DNA from 2 places in the Paenibacillus sp. DP01 genome. Region 1 is predicted to be linked to the other one. Evidence: predicted binding sites of a transcription regulator. Region 1 holds the regulator's gene; the other holds the start of a gene.
The links. The regulator Rex, encoded in region 1, represses fermentation and respiration genes when NADH is low (regulators of the CRP and FNR family bind a similar motif). The targets are predictions, from matches to a motif close to TTGTGAAATATTTCACAA.
Positions count from the first base shown of each region.

Region 2: ACH59B_RS23390 (formate/nitrite transporter family protein) is a predicted target of Rex. The motif match lies at 6,532-6,549, and genes of this name have one in related genera.

Region 1 covers NZ_CP173059.1:3,311,157-3,321,504, forward strand. Annotated here, with positions in the region: gene ACH59B_RS14505 (AAA family ATPase) at 1-822, opposite strand, end outside; gene ACH59B_RS14510 (hypothetical protein) at 815-1,348, opposite strand; gene ACH59B_RS14515 (DUF5590 domain-containing protein) at 1,822-2,346, opposite strand; gene ACH59B_RS14520 (amidohydrolase) at 2,384-3,685, opposite strand; gene ACH59B_RS14525 (redox-sensing transcriptional repressor Rex) at 3,672-4,325, opposite strand; gene dinG (ATP-dependent DNA helicase DinG) at 4,353-7,235, opposite strand; gene ACH59B_RS14535 (tetratricopeptide repeat protein) at 7,393-8,025, opposite strand; gene panD (aspartate 1-decarboxylase) at 8,108-8,491, opposite strand; gene panC (pantoate--beta-alanine ligase) at 8,484-9,422, opposite strand; gene panB (3-methyl-2-oxobutanoate hydroxymethyltransferase) at 9,419-10,327, opposite strand.
Region 2 covers NZ_CP173059.1:5,309,080-5,319,427, reverse strand. Annotated here, with positions in the region: gene ACH59B_RS23425 (AI-2E family transporter) at 1-383, shown strand, start outside; gene ACH59B_RS23420 (LLM class flavin-dependent oxidoreductase) at 520-1,539, shown strand; gene ACH59B_RS23415 (hypothetical protein) at 1,545-1,877, shown strand; gene ACH59B_RS23410 (hypothetical protein) at 1,990-2,673, shown strand; gene ACH59B_RS23405 (ABC transporter ATP-binding protein) at 2,993-3,886, shown strand; gene ACH59B_RS23400 (glutathione peroxidase) at 4,002-4,478, shown strand; gene ACH59B_RS23395 (FAD-dependent oxidoreductase) at 4,870-6,231, shown strand; gene ACH59B_RS23390 (formate/nitrite transporter family protein) at 6,624-7,469, shown strand; gene ACH59B_RS23385 (molybdopterin-dependent oxidoreductase) at 7,825-9,957, shown strand; gene ACH59B_RS23380 (MFS transporter) at 10,004-10,348, shown strand, end outside.

The DNA.
Region 1 (10,348 bases):
TGCAATTTTGTCCAAATTAGCATCTTCCTGGATCGGTTTGTTTTTGGCATGAATTTTAAGGATATGAAGACGACCCTTTTTATCAGGTAAGTCTACTTGAATATGACGGTCAAAACGTCCTGGACGCGTTAAGGCGCTGTCCAGCATTTCTTTACGGTTTGTTGCCGCAATGAGCAATATCCGTGGCGTATCTGCCGAATAAATGCCATCCATTTCTGTCAGCAACTGATTCAAAGTCTGATCATATTCTCGTTGCTGTCCACCCTCACGCTTACCGCCAATAACATCAATCTCGTCAATAAAAATGATTGCATTTTCTTTCTTTTCCTTGGCTGCACGAGTGCGAGCCTCCCGAAACAACTCACGGACACGACCTGCACCAACACCTACGTACATTTCAACAAATTCACTGCCTGAAGCTGCAACAAACACTGAATTGGTATAGTGTGCAGCTGCTTTCGCCATCAGCGTTTTCCCTGTTCCCGGAGGGCCTGTAAGCAAAACGCCTTTCAATGGACGAATGCCAAACTTGGAAATTTCATCATGACGATTCAAAAAATCCAAGGCTTCACGCAATTCCTGTTTAGCGCTTTCTTGTCCACCAATTTCCTCAAAAGTCAGCTTGTCCGGACCATTTTTTTTACGTTTGCGCTCTTGCCCGGCACCTACGGCCAAGCCGCCACGAGCATGCATGAGCATTAACAAGCCACTGAGCATCACGCCCGCAACAAGAAGAGGGATAATATTCACCCCAATAAAAACGAGAAATATAATGGCCACCGGCACAATACCGATTAATATTTCCTTGATCCATCTAGGCATTAGGCCATACCCCCATTTGCTGAGATTGACGTGGCAAAACGATAAACTTCGTCGCATTGCCTTCGCTGAGTCGGATATAGACATTGTTCGAATCCATATCGGTATCAGCCTTGATACCTGTCTTTTTCTTTTTCATCTGCTCAACTGTAGATGAAATTTGAGTATACTTTTTATTTTCCATCGCTTCGGCTACAGGAAACATAGCCTCAGACCACCATTGATTCAGTGCTGAATTGGAACGATCTGCGATATCCAGCTTAATGGTGCGGCTGCCAATGATGGATTGCCCTTTTTGCTTAACCACATCGACTAATCCGGCCACATCCGCCTGCGGTTTGAGATCTAGTTTCAATACCACCTGATCCTGTTTAATATCTATTTGAGCGCTTGTCACGCCTGGATATTGAGATACCAGTTTTTCCAGAGGACTTTGCATTGTAACCTGCCGGTAAATGAACCATCCTCCAAACATTAACAAGGCTGCCAAAACGGCCGCCACCACAATAGGAACTGCACGCAATTTCAAACAACATCCTCCTCTCAAAATGTAAAACCCAGAAGAAACGGGACGAATGTCAACAAACAACCAAATTGCATGATCTTATAATGATCAGCAACTCATTTATCTATCATTTTTGTCTATCACTTATAAAATATAGTATATCATAACGTAAATCTAATATCGAAGGCAATGTGTGGAGGAGTTGTGATAAGGCAAAAAGATGCTTCTGGCTTTTAGTCCAGCTTTGCGGAGCATTAAGTAAAAAGACGCAAATACGAATTAAATCGTATTTGCGTCTTTTTCTAATACTTTCAATCATTCCAAGCTATATAGACTGAGTATAAAAGTTATTTGGAGTGGCCCCATAGCTGTCAGCCAGCGGAGTGGAACACTTGAATCTGCAGAAGCGAAGCGATCGTAAGATCAAATGGACTACGCAGCGCTCCTAACGCTTCTTGGGTACTCCCAAGCCACCGATCCACACTCTTAACATCGCGCTAGTAATTAGGCAAAGTATACTTTATCCCCGTCGATGCTCCATCTGAGAAACGGTAAAAGGTATAGTTGTGATGGCTTTCATCATCGTAAAACAGTTGCCATACATATTCGCCATTGAACACACTCGGTTGGAGCCTTACAATTTTTGCATTTGGAAGTTGCTGCTGAATTATCGCTGTCATTTTTTGCTCGTCGACTCCGTTTTTCATCAGCTCGGTATGAACACCGCTTGGATCTGCCGCAGGTATGTTAGGTTTCCCCTCCATTTTTTGAAAAGGAACCCATACCATTATATTTTCATTCTGTGCGTTTTTTCCTTGAACTACCCAATATATCTGATCCCACACAGACTTCCATGTCTGAGTCGTGCTAACCAGACCACCTGATTGCTTGGCCTTCATGATAGCGGCATTTTTCTCAGCCACCTGGTCTTGAGTAACATACGAATAATACCAGAAAATGCTGACCAGGATCAGTATTACGGCCAAAATGGCGACCGCTATCCATTTCTTCTTATTTTTCAAACCTGTGCTTCCTCTCTAAGGGGATGTGACACCTAAATTAGCGCGACAGCAGCCCTTCAAAGGCGGCTTGTGCCTCATGTTTGATACGTTCCTCGTCCATCGTCAGGCATTCGCCATTTTTCACAACCTGACGACCGTCTACCCACACATGAGCCACGTCTTTGGCACTTGCAGAGTATACGGCATGAGAAATAAGATCTGTACGCGGCAAGAAATGGGCCTGATCCAGATCTAGCGCGATAAAGTCAGCCTTATTGCCTGCTGCCAGCGCTCCTACCTCTTTTAAACCAATCGACTTTGCACCATACTCTGTTGCCAGACGTAGTGCTTCATTTGCAGGAACTGCCGTTGGGTCGCCAGATACTCCCTTGTGAATGAGTGCCGCCAGACGCATTTCCTCGAACATATCCAGGTTATTATTGCTGGCAGGACCATCTGTTCCGAGTGAAACAGTAACTCCTGCACGCAGCAATTCAGGCACTCTAGCTACACCACTTGCCAGCTTCAAGTTGCTGCCTGGATTATGCGATACCGCCACACCTCGTTCCGCTAACAAAGCTATTTCTTCGTCGTTCAAGTGAACGCCGTGGGCAACAAGTGAAGGACGGGAGAAAAAGCCAAGCTTATCTAAGTGTGCAACTGGACGCAAGCCGTAGTCGCGTACGTTTTGTTCAACTTCGGCGATCGTCTCGGACATGTGCGTATGCAATGGTAAATCGAGATCATGTGCTGCTTGAACAAATTTCTCAATAAACGCAGGCGGGCATGTGTATGGGGCATGAGGAGACATCATTGTTGTGATACGTCCGTCTGCTTTTCCATGCCAGTTACGCGCAAAAGTCACGGCCTCAGCTAGCTTGATCCGCTGTTCTTCTTCTGAACAGAGTCCAATGGCTCCACGCATCAAGCTTGCACGAATGCCCGACTCTTCAGCTACACGAGCCACCTCATCCATATGATCGTACATATCCAGGAAAGTCGTGGTTCCACCTTTCAGCATTTCCAGCACTGACAAAGAAGTTCCCCAGTACACATCCGTAGATGTAAACTTGGCTTCCATAGGCCACATTTTTTCCTGAAGCCACACTTGAAGTGCCAAATCATCTCCATACCCTCGCAGCAGAGACATCGCCGCATGACCATGAGTATTGATCAGACCAGGTAAAAACAATAACCCCTTGCCGTCGATTGCTTCTGTCTCTTCCTCACCCGCAGGCAAAGTCTCGCCAATGTAAGTAATACGGCTATCCTCCACAATCATAAAACCATGGATTACCCCAGCCTCGGGTCCATTCACGGCAAACGAGCCGTTTTTAATCATCCATTTATTCACTGTCATATTGTGCTTCTTCCTTTCCGTCCTCCAGATAATAAGCGAGGCTAAGCAAATCAGTTGTAAAGTCTGTGGCATGTATCCGAATGTTAGCCGGTGCCTTGAGAATGATAGGTGCAAAGTTCAAAATCGCTCCAATTCCACTCTCAATCAGCCTATCAGCTACGTGCTGTGCCTCAAAATCAGGTACAGTAATAATCCCGATTCGTATATTTTTTTCTTTCACAGTCGCTTCCAGTTCATCCATCGGCTGTACGACCAAAGTATTGATTCTGGTCCCAACCTTATCCGGGAACGCATCAAAAACCGCCACAATCTTCATATTGTCTTTTAAATAAGCATTATAGTTCGATAGGGCTTGACCCAGATTACCTGCTCCGACCAATACTACATTAATTTGCTGGTCGATTTTCAGGATATGGCGTATTTTCTCAATTAGATAAGAAACATCGTAACCGATGCCCTTCCGACCAAAATCGCCAAAATAGGCAAGATCTTTACGAATTTGGGCCGGATTCAAATCTAACCTCTGTCCCAGCTCTTGAGAAGAGACCGTAGCCACCTCCCGTTTGTGCAGTGCATTCAGATAACGTAAATATACGGGTAATCTCCGTACGACAGCCTCTGAAATTTTATCTGATTTCATACTTGCTCCCCCTAATTGTAACGGACTTTAAGTGTCCGTCCGTTGTGCCTCTGTCTCCGGGGCGGATTGGAGCCATTCGGCGATGCGGGGCACCATTTGCTCCGATGGCATATGCTCCATTTTTGGTCCCGGTAACGAGTACAAAAAGTGCTTTCCATAATAGGATTCGATCACACGCGTATCGTAAACGATGACGACTCCGTGGTCGCTCGCTGTACGTACCAATCGCCCAAAACCCTGTTTGAAGCGAATAACTGCTTGTGGTACAGACAGCTTCATAAATGGATTCTTCTTCTGCTGCTGGAGCAACTCGCTTTTGGCCTCCAGTAACGGGTGGTTAGGCGGTTGAAACGGCAAGCGAACGATAGCCAGACAAGTCAAAGCTTTCCCTGGAATATCGACGCCTTCCCAGAAGCTACTGGTTCCCAGCAATACAGAAGCTTTCGCTTCCTGAAAACGGCGGGTTAGCTTGCTGCGACTCCCACTGTCCACACCTTGTCCTAACACGGTAATATCGCTGGACGCTAACGCCTCTTTGAGCGGCTCATACACTTGCCGGAGCATCCGATAGGAAGTAAACAGAACGAGCATTCTCCCCCGCGTCGCCTGGGCAGTCGCTCCTAGAGAGCTAACGAGCATCTCTACAAAATGTGCATCTCCTACACTGCCCTTCACACTCGGAAAATCTCGCGGAATGACCAGCAACACCTGATCCCTGTAATTAAAGGGTGATGGGAGCTGTGACGTCATTAATCGTCCTTGATCTGCGGCCTCCTGCAAGCCGAGTTGATCGGTCATGTACTGAAACGATTTATCTACCGATAAAGTAGCAGATGTCAGAATAATACTTCTTTTTTTGTCAAAAAACATTTCTTTCAACTGGCGGCTCACATCGACGGGCACCGCATAAAATTGCAATGATTTACTACGGAATTGTCCACTCGCTTCAAGCCAATATACGGTTGTTTCATCATCGAGTCGTATAAAGAAGCGCAAATTTTCCCTAATCCCCGCCAAATCCTTAAGCAGACCCGTGATATCTGTAATGAGACTATCCGCCGCATAATCGTCATGTTCTTCCTTGACATCCAGCATCAGCTTGTCGCCCTTGCGCAAAATTTCGCTCAATGTTACATAAAGCTGATTTTCCAATGCCGCCGCCTGATCCCACTTTGCAGGCTTGGCTGACGGTTTGAGACGCGAAGAAAATTGCCCCGTTTCACCTGGTGTGGCATCAGTTCGCTCTGGTAACATGCCAAACAGCTTATCGCTTAGTAGGTCCCAAGTTTCCTTAACCTCTAACACAAGTGGGTACAACTGATCAATGACCGAGGCCCATTCCGTCGACTTCTCATGCCCCGACTTTGCCAACTGCTGACGTAACGAAGGCAATTGCCCATTCTTGCTGTCCTTGAACAATCGAGTCAGCGTATGCACGAGTGTGAAATATTTCATATGCATGCCCAGGTGCTTACCAGCTACTTCCTCTAGATGATGTGCCTCATCAATCACCAAGTGTTCATAGCTAGGCAGCAACTGATGACTTGCTTTGACGTCGGTGAACAGCTTGGAGTGATTCGTTATAACCACATCCGCTGTTCCAGCTTCATGACGTGCACGATGATAGTAGCATTTGCGGAACCATGGACAAGAACGACCAAGACAGGACTCGGAATCACTAGCAACCGTTTCCCAAAAATCCCCTCCACGGTTGCTCAGGTTTAGTTCCTCATCATCACCGGTTTCTGTCAGAGTCAGCCAGACAATCATTTGAGCAGCTGTAATCAAGTCTTCCTTTGGTGTCGCGAAGTCTCTTCTGTTTATTTTATGTTCAAACTTACGCAGACACAAATAATGCCCCCGTCCCTTAAAGATGGCAGCCCGGAACGGGAACGGAATCACTTTGGTCAGCATCGGAATATCACGCTCTCGCAATTGCTCCTGCAGATTAATGGTATGCGTGCTTACGGTGACCCTCTGCCCATATTTTACACTGTGATACAGTGACGGAAGCAAATAGCCCAGGGACTTCCCTGTTCCTGTACCCGCCTCAATCAACAAATGCTTATCTTGACTCAGGGCTTGATTTACACCCTCAATCATTTGTATCTGCGCCTCGCGCTCCTCATATTGGCTCAAGGATGAACGCAAATTGTCCCGTACATCATCCATATACTGCTCAAAGGAAACGCCTGACAGTGGATTCGGATCATCTTCTCTGCGTGGAGCAGCCAGTTCAGTCCAATCTTCCACTTTAAGCGCAAGCTGACGAAAAAACTGATGTTTCTCCAAATCCTGAATAGGATCTAGCTCTTTCTCTTCTCGTATGCCGTCAAGAAACCAACCCAGGTCGCTGTCTTCCTCTGCGAACAAATCGCTAAGCCGCTGTATCGTTATCAGAGGCAGTGCTTGAAGCTCACCCAGACACTTTAAAAACACCTCAGCCGTAGCCAACGCGTCGCTGTCTGCTTGATGAGGGCGGTCATGCGCCAGCCCAAACTCTGAGGAAACAAAACCTAACTGATAAGAAGTTAACGATGGAAACATAATTTTCAGAAAATCCATCGTATCCAAAATCCTACCGCTAAAAGGTAAATATCCACACCGGTCCAAAGCGCTTTGCAAAAAATTAAAATCAAACGCCACGTTATGACCGACGAGTACGACATCGTCCAGCATAGGCACGAGCTCCATCATCATTTCTTCGAGTGCAGGTGCATCCTTGACGTCATCGTCTGTAATTCCGGTCAATCCGGTGATAAAAGGTGGAATAGATCTGCCAGGGTTTACATAAGAGCCGTAAACACGGGAAATGCTGTTATCATGATCTATAATTGCAAGTCCGACTTGAATGATGTCATCCGCGGACTGGGTGCCTGTCGTTTCAAAATCCAATACCGCAAATTTCATTCGAGCTTAATCCTTTCTTATGACACATACAATAATAATAACTCTGTATAATAGCATAGCAGAAGATTGCCTGTTTGGAAATTAAGACAGCCAAAAAAGACGATGCACACGCCGCCTAAGGAGGTGGGCATGCATCGTCTTACTCGGTGTCTGACAACTACATCCAGGTCAACATGGAGCTGTCGTAGCGAAGCTTTTCGACACCGGACAAACAGGCTTGCATATTGTGCAGTGGCTCGGGCAACGTTGGATCGAACTGATGCGCGAGAGCAAAATATTTTTGCGCCTCTTTTACGTCAGCCTGCTTTGCCATCAAACAACCCAGCGCATTATAGATGACCGCTTTTAGCCCTGGCTGTTCAGTCAGGTGCAGCACCTTTTGAAACTGGCTTATAGCCTCTGCTGGATCATCCAGTTGAAAATGAGCCATTCCCATATACATGTGACTCTGCCAGCTGTTCGGAAAATGCTGTAGCACCTGCTCAAATTGCTGGATTGCCTCCGGGTACATAAGTAAGCGATAATACCCCTGCCCCCTGTTAAATGCCGGTAGCTCCTTTTCAGGCAGCTCAGCGTCAGACATGTCGGCCTCTGCAGAAAATCCTGCTGCACGCAGGTAAACCATTTTTTCCTCAAAGGCCAGCCACTCATCCATAATTCCGTCACTCATTCTCCGCAGCAGACTCCAGTGCTGTAGCAGCTCCTGTCTGCGGGGGCCCTGGGCTGATGGGTAATGCTTCACGATATCATCTAACATGCTGTTCATTTCTGCGAATACATGCTGGAACATGTGCATCCCGCCCTTACGAAAGATGGATTAATACACTCACATTTTTCGCTTAAAAGACGGGTTTCATCCGCATTCCCATTCATTACATGATCGTTGCATGTACTTCCTTGTTCATCGTTTGGGCTGGTTTATTATGTTCATCCACAAATACCACAGTTGGTTTGTATGTTTTGGCCTCTTCATTTGACATGGAAGCATAGGAAATAATAATGACTGTATCACCGGGCTGGACCAGACGGGCTGCCGCACCGTTGAGACAAATCACGCCGCTCCCACGCGGTCCGGGGATCACATAGGTTTCAAGTCGAGCTCCATTATTATTGTTTACAATTTGAACCTTTTCATTCTCCAGTAGATCCGATGTCTCCATTAAATCCTCATCTATGGTAATACTTCCCACGTAGTTCAGGTTAGCTTCGGTAACCGTCGCGCGGTGAATTTTTGATTTCATCATAGTTCTAAACATGGGAAAGTACCTCCACTTTCTGTATTCTTATATTATCAATCAGTCGGGTATTCCCAAATTTTACAGCCAGCGCAACAATGACGTCTTCTTGCACATCACATAGGCGCTGCTCAGGGCGAAGGGGCTCCAGGCCAGGAAATGTTAATATTTCAATATAGTCAATATCTGCCAAAGGAGATGAGGTAATGGTCGACTTCACCATTTGATGCAACTGCTCAATCGTAATGGTGTTCTGTACAATATCTTCGCTCACTTCTTGCACCTTGCGCAGTGACTGGGACAGCACTAACGCCTGCTCTCGCTGTTCCGCACTTAAATAGACATTACGGGAGCTAAGGGCCAAACCATCGGCCTCTCTAACGATAGGACAAGGTATGAGGGTCACATTCATATTAAGATCAGTCACCATTTGTTGAAGCACAGCAACCTGTTGCGCATCCTTCATGCCAAAGAAGGCCAAATCAGGACCTACCATGTTAAACAGCTTGGCTACCACTGTAGTCACACCATCAAAATGGCCAGGACGGGAAGCGCCGCACAAGCGGTCTGTCAAAGCGGATACGCGAATTTTGGTTTGAGTTGGCTGTGGATACATTTCTGCTACAGTCGGCAAAAAGACAATATCCACGCCTTCGCGCCGTGCTACTTCCAGATCACGAGCTTCATCGCGAGGATAGCTGTCCAAATCCTCGGTAGGTCCAAATTGAATTGGATTAACGAAAATACTAAGCACGACCGTATCTGCCATTTCACGCGCCTTTTGCATCAAGCTCGCGTGCCCTTCGTGCAGGTATCCCATTGTTGGTACAAAGCCGACTTTATGTTGTTGTACAGAGGCAGAATCGTGTAGCATTTTTGCTCCATTGGCCCCAAGCTGCCGACGCTCGGCAATAACCTTACGCAGTTGAGCCACTTCTCTTACGATGATCATGACTGTGATTCCACCTTTTCCTTAGCTTGTTCCTGCGCTTGTCCTTTTGCCTGACCGTACAAGGACTCCAGGGACTCCACAACGCGATCATCCGCGCTGAACACATGCTCTGCGGCCGGGAATGCCCGCCCTTTCACATCGCTCACATACTGCTCAATGCTGCTGCGGATCAAGCCGCCTACATCGGCATAGGTTTTAACAAAACGTTTACTGAAATATGGCGATGCATATTGAATTAGATCGTGATAAACAAGTACCTGACCGTCACATCCACGTCCTGCACCGATTCCAATGGTTGGAATGGAAAGTTCTTTAGAGATCGCCGTTGCCACTTCCTCAGTCACCAATTCCAGTACAATACCAAAGGCACCCGCCTGCTCTAACGCCTTGGCATCAGCCATTAAGCGGCGTGCGTCTGCTTCGTCCTTACCTTGAATGCGATAACCGCCAATCTGATTAACCGATTGCGGAGTAAGTCCGATATGTCCTAGCACAGGTACACCTGCCTGAACAGTCGCTTTTACGACATCGGCAATTTCAGCTCCGCCCTCCAATTTAACAGCATGCGCATGTCCTTCCTGCATCAGACGACGGATGCCTTGAAGACTTTCAGATATGCTGCCGTGATATGTCATAAAAGGCATGTCCGCTACGATGAACGTATGCTCGGCGCCTCTTGCCACTGTCCGGGAATGGTACACCATATCATCCAGGGTCACTGGGATGGTCGAATCGTAACCAAGAACTACGTTACCCAGCGAATCACCCACGAGAATGATATCAATTCCCGCCTCCTCGGCTATTTTTGCCGATGGATAATCATAGGCGGTCAGCATACTGAGCGGAATGCCCTCTTGCTTCATTTTTTTCATTTTTACAATATTCAGTGCTTGTTTTCCTGCCATTGTGAATGGCTCCCTTCCATC
Region 2 (10,348 bases), 2.0 Mb from region 1:
TTGGATTGGACTACTCTTTGACGCTTGCGGTCATTGCGTCTTTTACGAGCGTGGTTCCCTACTTAGGTCCTGTAATTGCCATTACACCCGCGTTAATCGTAGCTATAGTTACCTCACCGATCATGCTGCTCAAAATGGTTATCGTATGGACAGTTGTCCAGCTTATTGAGGGTAAATTTATTTCACCACAAATTATGGGCAAATCGCTTCGAGTACATCCGATTACGATTATCTTTGTTATTTTGACAGCAGGCAATTTGTTTGGTGTGGTAGGGATTGTACTGGCTGTTCCAGGTTATGCCGTCTTGAAAGTCATCGTGACCCATCTGTTTAGTTTCTTTCAAAAGCGTTCACATCTTTATGAAGCAGATAAAGTAAAGTAAAAAGCAGTCTCTATGAAAAGTAAACATGACTAATGGGCGCGTTAAATCTACTATTTTGCTCCTCTTGGTTAACTGTGGCTTTGCGTGCTATACTTAATGCCTATTCTTATTCCAAAATAGAAAGGTCAGACTTTTTATGATAAAACTCAGCATTCTTGACCAATCTCCGGTATCGGAAGGCATGACGCATGCACAAGCATTACAAAAGACTGCTGAGCTTGCTATAGAGGCGGAACGCTTGGGTTATCATCGCTTTTGGGTATCCGAGCATCATGCTGCCTCTAATCTTGCAGGGTCCAGCCCCGAGGTATTGATTTCACACCTGGCTGCTCGTACCCAGACGATTCGGGTAGGGTCGGGCGGTGTGATGCTGCCCCATTACAGCGCTTATAAAGTAGCGGAAAACTTCCGGGTACTGGAGGGATTGTATCCGGGGCGCATTGATCTGGGTCTGGGGCGAGCGCCCGGAGGAATGCCGATTGCTACCAGAGCTTTGCAGGAGGGGAAAATGCGGGGCGGCATTGATCTGTACCCCGAGCAGCTGGATGATCTGCTAGCCTACTTGCACGATAGCACAGGCAGCCAGCATCGCTTCGGTTCGCTACAGGCGATGCCGCTCGTAGAGACTGTGCCGGAAATGTGGCTGCTTGGCTCCAGCGGTGATAGCGCGGGTCTGGCCGCCGAGCGTGGCGTAGGCTTTGCGTTCGCGCAGTTTATTAATGGTGAAGGCGGCACAGGTGCTATGAAGGGATATCAGGAAAACTTCCAGCCTTCCCAGCATAGTGACCAACCACGTTCGCTTGTCTCCGTATTTGCGATCTGTGCGGATACTGAAGAGGAGGCCAATCGTTTGGCATCCAGCATGGACTTGTCCCTGGTGCTTTTGGAACAGGGAACGCGTTCCGCAGGAACACCTTCCGTCGAAAAGGCGCTTGCGTATCCGTATACGCCATATGACCGGATGCGCATTCGTGAGAATCGCAAGCGTATGGTGGTTGGTTCACCCGCACAGGTCAAGCGTCAGCTTGAGCAATTATCCAAGGACTATAATGCGCAGGAGATCATGGTTGCGAGCATTATTCACGACTTCGATGCCAAAATGAAATCTATACGTCTCATGGCTGAAGCATTTGGACTGTCCTCTGTACAGGCTTAATGCGAATGGCCAGAATTTTGTTGATGCTATACAGAATATTAGAAGTTTGGAGCACAAAGAGGAGCCGATGCGATCAGCACGGCTCCTCTTTTATTCCGAAATATGCTTATTATAAAAATGATAAAGATTATCAACTTACAAGTTTGGAATATAGAGGTAAAACCTATTTATTCCTTCTCTTGACCAAAAACACCAAAAAATATAAAAACCCAAAAATAATACTTATTAGAAATGAGGTTGATAATGTACTAAAAATAAAATCAGACGCAGGTAAAGTGAAGAACTTAGTCGCTCCATTAACTGTAGATGAATGTGTTGGGCCTTTGATGAAGGAATAATATATACCTACCATAAATCCGTAAGACAAATACTTAATTAGTTTTTTTTCAAATTTACTCATAACGATAACCACCCTAAAATTATTTTTTTGGAAAAGGAGAATTTCAAAAAATGAAACCAATTAAGGTAATAACGAAAACCGCAATTTTGGCAGCAATGACGGCACTATTACTCCCATACGTCCCCCTTGCTTCTGCAAGTGAATCACCAAATCCGTTATCTTCCAGCATACAAGCAGAGGCAGGTAATTGGGAAAAAACCGATGAAATAACATCCGCACATGGACAAGTATACAAATATATAGATCCGACTAGCAGTGTTGGAGAGGATGTTTATTACTATTATGTCAATTATAATGACTTGACGCAAGAAAAAGGCAATAAAGGTGTTGTTAGTCCACAGTCTTGGGGAATTGGCCCAATTGTTAAAACTAATGAAAATAAAGGATATTGGGTTGATACTAACAATGCACTTCGTGTAAGTACCTATTATGGACCTGGCAGTGCAAAACTTACAGTATCATCTTCAATTACAGCCCAAGTAGAAGGATCGATTTCGGGTTCTGCGGAAGCTATTGAAGCGAGCATGGGATTTAGTTTAAGCCAGGGTTTTTCTCTATCTGATGAATACTCTGTGAATGTTCCTAAGGGAGAAAGATGGGTTGTTAGTGCTTTCCCACGATATGAAAAACATAGATTAGGAGTTTATGATCCATACCCATGGGGAGATTCCTTCTTAGGTTATGTTATGGTGTCTAAGCCTGTGGGGGTTGCCTTCAGAGTCGATAAGCATTAAACAGGTAAAATAAATATATCTAAAATTAAAACAGGAGCCCTGCGATCAGCACTGCTCCTATTTTGTTGCAGAATTTCTCAAAATAACAATATAGGGGTAGGAGAGCGCTGCTGAGAGCCATCAGACCGCATAAGTAAACTCATCATAGGTGAATCGTTATAGCATCCGATGCGGTCCAAGATTTAAAGGAATATGTGAGTTAACACTTGATAATGATTATCAATATCTTTATTATATAAAGATAGAATGAAGTTTTGATGAATGTCGTGCGTTAAGCCCGTGATTATATATATTGGATTAGGGAAAGGGATGATTCCAAATGTTTCGTCTGAAAACGGCAAATCTGGATATTGCTTATGAAGATCGATTGATAGTAGAAGATCTGAACGTAGAAATACCGCAAGGGAAAATTACAGCGTTGGTGGGTGCAAATGGCTCCGGTAAGTCGACCATTTTGAAAACGATGGCTCGCATCATGAATCCTAAAGGCGGTAGCGTTCTGTTGGATGGTAAATCCATTCATAAGCAATCCACCCGGGAGGTAGCCAAGCAGTTGGCTATTTTGCCGCAGAATCCGACGGCACCGGAAGGATTGACCGTGACGGAACTGGTATCATACGGACGTTTTCCCTATCAAAAAGGTTTTGGTTCCATGAAAGCGGACGATCGCAAAATGGTAGAGTGGGCCATCCAAGTAACAGGAATGAGCGAATTTCACGATCGTCCGATTGATCAGCTTTCTGGGGGGCAGCGTCAGCGTGCCTGGATTGCTATGGCGCTTGCACAAGATACGGATATATTGTTTTTGGATGAGCCGACTACATTTTTGGATATGGCGCATCAACTGGAAGTGCTGCATCTGCTAGAGTATCTGAATACTTCGGCAGAACGCACCATTGTTATGGTCGTGCACGACTTGAACCACGCAGCCCGCTATGCTCAGCATATGATTGCGATCAAAAAAGGGAAAGCGAAGGCGGTAGGAGCCCCGACGGAGGTTATGACCCCAGATGTGCTGCGTGAGGTATTCGGAATTGAGGCGGATATTGTTACTGATCCTCGTACGGGGGTACCACTCTGTCTTCCGTATGCTTTGGCTGGTCAGCCTGCGGTAAGCCAAGCAGTAAAGGGAATGAATGTAGAAGAGAAACAAACGGTGGGTTCTGTTGCCGAGCGGCGTGATGCTAGACCACAAGTAGCAGCAAGAGGTTAGAGGGTGCGCCAAGTGGCAGCATCACGGTAAGGGTTTGTGAATATTGGCATGTCCGTCACGTTTTGGGTAAAATAGGTTGAGAACCTAAACCAAGCGACATGAAGGAGGATGCTATATGTCTGTCTATTCATATAATGCCGTAACACCAGCCAATCAGGAGGTTTCTCTGGAAACTTACACAGGTAAAGTGCTGGTTATTGCGAATACCGCTAGTAAGTGCGGACTTACCCCGCAATATGGGGATTTGCAAAAGCTTTATGACGAATATAAGGATCGGGGACTCGTTGTTTTAGGCTTCCCTTGCAACCAGTTTGGCGGTCAGGAGCCGGGCAGCAGCGAGGAAGCGGCTGAATTTTGTCAATTGAATTACGGGGTTAATTTCCCGGTATTCGCTAAAGTGGATGTGAACGGACCAGATACAGCCCCTCTGTTTGAATATTTGAAGAAGCAACAGCCTGGAGAACAGGAAGATGGTACAATTCAGTGGAATTTTACAAAATTCATTGTGAATCGTGAAGGTGTGCCTGTGGGACGCTTTGAGCCCAAGGAGTCACCGGAAGCGATGAAAACGGCCATTGAGCAGTTATTATAATAGCTTCGTGTAATTCCAAAGTATATGTGTAAACAAGGTCTGATTTCCGCTTGTCTTAGGGGAAACGGACCTTTTTTTATTCCCTACATACGCATTTGCCTAAAGATTGACGTATCGTGTGAAAGTCTGTTCCAGGAGCATAATCAAGAGGCAGGTAGGGAAAACTGAATGGAGCAAAAAAAGATTTCAGCAAACGGCTGAGTTCAGATATCCTTGCCTTTTAAAATGTGGACAAATTGTGAATATCATAAAAAGCTATTGTAATGTGAAAAATATCACACTATAATAAGCGCATGAAGTGAAATAAATCACAAGAAGTAATGAGTTATCTAAGTGAAAGTATTCACAATTATTATACATTTTATGCCCACACACCAAGGAGGAATTCAACATGAAAGTAGCAGTTATCGGATGTACACACGCAGGTACGGCAGCCATAGTCAACACAGCTAAATGTTATCCAGATGCCGAAATTACGGTCTATGAGCGTAATGACAATATTTCATTTTTATCTTGTGGTATTGCACTGTATGTAGGTGGTGTCGTCAAAGATCCGCACGGATTGTTTTATTCGTCCCCAGATCAACTGGCTGATATGGGTGTAGTGACCAAGATGCTTCATGAGGTAACGAGTGTAGATACAGCGGGCAAGACGCTGCATGCACGTAATCTCCAAACCGGTGAGGAATTTACGGATACATTTGATAAATTGATTGTGACTACTGGATCGTGGCCAATTATTCCGAAGCTGGAAGGCATTGAACTGGATCATATTTTGCTCTGCAAAAACTATAATCATTCGAATGAAATCATTGAGAAAGCCCAACATGTAAAGAACATTACTGTCGTGGGAGCTGGATACATTGGTGTTGAGCTGGTAGAAGCTTTTCAAATGAACGGTAAGAACGTAACGCTGATCGACAGTGCCGATCGTATATTGAATAAGTATTTAGACCATGAGTATACAGACCGGATTGAGAATTCCCTGAGAGAACATGGCATTAAGCTGGTACTTGGCGAGACAGTAAGTCGTTTTGAGGGGACTAACGGTAAAGTAAGTAAGGTCGTGACCTCCAAAGGAGAATATGAAACAGAGCTTGTTATACTCTGTATCGGTTTCCGACCTCAAACGGATCTGCTCAAAGGTCAGGTAGATATGTTGCCTAACGGTGCGATCATTGTGGACAATTATATGCAAAGTAGCTGCCCAGACGTGTTTGCTGCAGGCGACAGTTGTGCAATTCGTTATAATCCAACCGGCAAAACAGCTTATATCCCATTGGCGACCAATGCGGTTCGTATGGGTACGCTGGTGGCACGTAATCTGGTACAACCTACCATTGCCTACATGGGAACACAAGGAACCTCGGGTATCAAAATTTACGAAGACAATATTGCAGGAACAGGAATGACGGAAGCCGCAGCAATGGACGAGGGGATGACTGTAGAAGCTGTAACCATTGAGGACAGCTACCGTCCTGAGTTTATGCCAACTTCTGAAAAGGTGTTGCTGAAGGTTGTATATGAGCAGGAGACACGGAGAATTGTTGGGGCACAAATTATGTCGAAGGTTGATTTGACGCAATCCATTAACACCCTGTCTGTAGCCATTCAAAATCATATGACCATTGATCAGTTGGCCTTTGTCGATTTCTTCTTCCAGCCGCACTATAACAAGCCTTGGAATTTCCTGAACGCGGCAGGTTTGCAGGCATTGCCTACAATATCCGAACGGAATCCAGTTACTGTATAATCCGATTTGTCTGTGACATTGTTCATAAGTTTGTCAACAATCTGAAAGCGTACGATGAATCCTTATAGTACAATATAGAGAGCATAAGGATTAGGGGGAGAAGTAGATAATGGGTTTGTTTTATATCCTTTTTCTTGTAGTTGTTGCAGCCATCGGTCTGGGCGGAGTACTTTGGTTCTTGAAAGCCGTTGAAAAGGAAGAATATAATTAAATGTAAAGCGCATAGCAGCGCAGTAGCAGTAGATGTAATAAAATAGAAAGACAGTCCTTTTTCGAGGGCTGTTTTTTTTATAGCTGAGAAAGTGATTTTTTTCACAAACAAAATCACTGATTTTAAATAAAATATGAAAGAAGAATATTTTGTTTAAAAGATATTAAAGGAGCGGGGGCAGATGGCAAGCTATAAACCGGGGCAAATTGCCGAAAAGACGGTGGAAACAGGAGTGGCCAAGGCGAACAACCCGTGGACTGTGGCGGTGGTATTGGGATTTTTGGCAGGTGCATTTATTGCACTCGGGTTTTTGCTGGATATACGCGTTATTGCAAGTGCACCTAAAGAATGGGGAAGCATTGCTACCTTTATTGGAGCTGCGGTGTTCCCTGTAGGTCTGGTGTTAGTTTTGATAGCTGGTGGGGAATTGCTGACCGGCAATATGATGGCAGTCCCTTTGGCGAGATGGGCAGGACGAATTAAGACAGGAGCCATGCTTCGTAATTTGGCAATTATTACGCTCAGTAATTTTGCAGGTGCATTATTTGTTGCGTTTTTCTTTGGGCATGTTCTAGGCTTGACCGAAACGGGTCCTTACCTGGATAAAGTGGTGGATATGGCAGGACATAAGCTGCATGAAAGCTTTTTGCAGTCTTTTATATCAGGTATAGGATGTAACTGGCTCGTAGCACTGGCTGTGTGGATGGCATATAGCACAGACTCTATCGGCGGCAAAATTATGGGAATTTGGTTCCCGACCATGGCCTTTGTTGCTATTGGATTCCAGCACGTTGTTGCCAATATGTTCCTCATTCCGGCGGCTATATTTGCAGGTCATTTTTCGTGGGCAGAGTATGTTATGAATTTCATTCCGGTCTGGTTGGGGAATCTGGTAGGAGGCAGTCTGTTTGTGGCTGGAGCCTACTGGCTGGCCTATCTGAAAAAAACTCAAGCCAACACACATTCCGTGAATGAATCTCAAACTACTTCTTCAGTTACATCCAAGCCGTTGAGTGATCATGCATAATCACGTTACTTTATGAAGCAATAAACAAAGCAAATCCGCCATGACAGGCCCGGGGGAACGAAACCTGTCATGGCGGATTTTTTTGGGAGTGGTCCATGATTTGGCATGGAGGATGAGTGTGCTCTCGTCCATAATGCCTTGATCTCTTTTACCCTGGGTATGTAATGATGAAACAGAATGATAAAAAAATAATTATACTTTTTAAAATCCGTTTTGCTCTATGCAGCAGACGGATTTTTTTATATTTTGGAGAGCTACTGTGTGGTAAAATCCTTCTCTTGCCATAGGCCAAAGCTGTAGATATGATAAGAACAGTGTAATTTTTGGAAACGGTAACGGAAAGGAGCATTTAACCATGGATCATAGCAATAGCGCGCCTCTTGAGGCCACACTTCAACAAAATCTACAAAGAGGACAGCGGATGACGGAGCAGCAGAATGGTATTTTTCCGGCTGTATGCCCGTTGGATTGCCCGGATACGTGTGGGCTCCTGCTTCACAAGGAAGATGGAAAGATAGCCAAGGTGACTGGTAATCCGGATCATCCCATTACGAAAGGGGCTATATGCAACAAAGTCCGCAATATGACCGAGCGTGTATATGATCCGGATCGGGTGCTTTATCCGTTGAAGCGTGTAGGTGCCAAAGGGGAAGGGAAATTTGAACGAATTAGCTGGGAAGAAGCGGTCGATACCATTACAGGTCGGTTCAAGGAGCTGATACGTACGGATGGGCCGGAATCCATACTCCCCTACAGCTTTTATGGCAATATGGGCGTATTGAGTGTGGATGGAATGGATCGTCGCTTTTTCAATGCACTAGGTTCAAGCCAGCTGGATCAGACGATTTGTAGCGTGGCTGGGAATGAAGGCTGGGCATCCGTTATGGGGTTTAAGGGCGGCACGAGCCCGGAGGATACAGAAGATGCAGATCTCATTATTGTATGGGGTGGAAATGTCATCAGCACCAACATGCATCAGGTCGTATTGGCTGAGAAAGCACGTAAAAAAGGTGCTAAGGTGGTCGTAATTGATGTTCATCGCAACCGGACGGCGCAATGGGCGGATTGGTTCATTCCATTATATCCGGGTACGGATACGGCGCTTGCGCTGGGGGTTATGCATGTACTGTTTGATCAGGGACTGACAGACGACGAATTTTTACATCACTATACTATAGGTCACGAGGAACTGCGCGAGCATGTTAAGACCTATACACCAGAGCGAGTTTCGCGGATTACCGGCGTGCCGAAAGAGGATATTATCCGTCTGGCGGAAATGTACGGAAAGGCGCGAGCGGCCTATATCAATATTGGAAATGGGCTTCAGCATCATGATAATGGCGGTATGAACGTACGCGCAGTTACATGCTTGCCTGCACTCACTGGACAATGGTTGAAGCACGGCGGAGGAGCGTCGCGCTCCAATGGCGCTTATGCCAAGATTAACAGCGCCCATCTGGAGCGTCCTGATCTGCGACAGAACCCGGATGCCCGGGTGATCAACATGAACCGGATTGGAGAGGCGCTGCTACAAAAGGAACAGCCGATTAAGGCGTTATTCGTATATTGTAGTAATCCAGTAGTTGTAGCACCCGATTCGCAACGGGTAACGGAGGGATTTGAACGAGAGGATCTGTTTACGGTTGTTCATGACCTGTTCCTTACCGATACGGCCTGCTATGCAGATATTGTGCTGCCTGCTGCGTCTTCTTTTGAAGGAACAGATCTATACAAATCGTACTGGCACCACTATATCCAGATGCAGAAGCCTGTTATTGATCCGCTAGGGGAAAGCAAAAGCAATTATGAGCTATTTAGCCTGCTCGGACAGGCAATGGGCTTTGATGAAGCTGTCTTTACGGAAAGTGAAGAGGATATGATCGCAGGAGCGCTTGATAATCCAACGAACCCTTATCTCAATGGTGTAACCTTGGATGCCTTAATAAAGTCGCCTTTTGTAAAGCTCGATATGACGCCAAAGGCTACTTATTTGGAGCGTTTAACTACGCCTTCAGGCAAGATCGAGTTGTATTCGGAAAAGATGAAACAAGCAGGTCTGCCTGCATTGCCCTCCTATGTACCGCTGGTCGAAGGGTATGACGGAGAGCATCGGCCGCAAGCGGATGATCGTTTTCCATTGATGTTTGTTTCACCGCCAAACCATAATTTTTTGAATTCTACATTTGCTAATTTGCCCAAACATCAGCGCTTGGAACGGGAGCCCTTGCTGCAAATTCACCCGGAGGATGCTCAGGCAAGAGACATCGCAGATGGTGATCTGGTTACCGTCTGGAATGACAGGGGAATGTATGAATTGAAAGCCAAGGTCACCGATCTGATGCTGCCCGGCACGGTGATTAGCCAAGGATTATGGTGGAAAGGCAAAGGACGCAGACAGCGCGCCAATGCGTTAACCTCTGACCGGCTGTCGGATATGGGGCAGGGGGCTACTTTTTTCTCAACGGTGGTGAATGTGAAGCGCCAATGAGAAACTGCCTTTCATGGCGCCAGGTGCAAAAGGAGAAGTAAAACATATGAAATGGTTGGAGTCTTATCCGAAAGAAGTAAAAGTATTTCTCATTGCCAGCCTGATTAATTCCGCCGGAAGTTCCCTCATGTGGCCGCTCGTTAGCATGTATGTATTTGACGAACTGAACCGTAGTATGGAAGATGCGGGGATTGCAATTTTAGTGCAGTCTTTAGGCGGAATTTTTGGTCAAGTGCTGGGCGGAGCCCTTTATCATCGTATTGGAGCCAAGCAACTGATTGTCGGCTCACTGGCCATGAATGCGTTGGGACTTCTCTCGCTTCCATTTACCAGTGGTCATTGGGTAGCTTTTGTCATCATGATGGGCATTATCGGCTTTTTTAATGTAGTA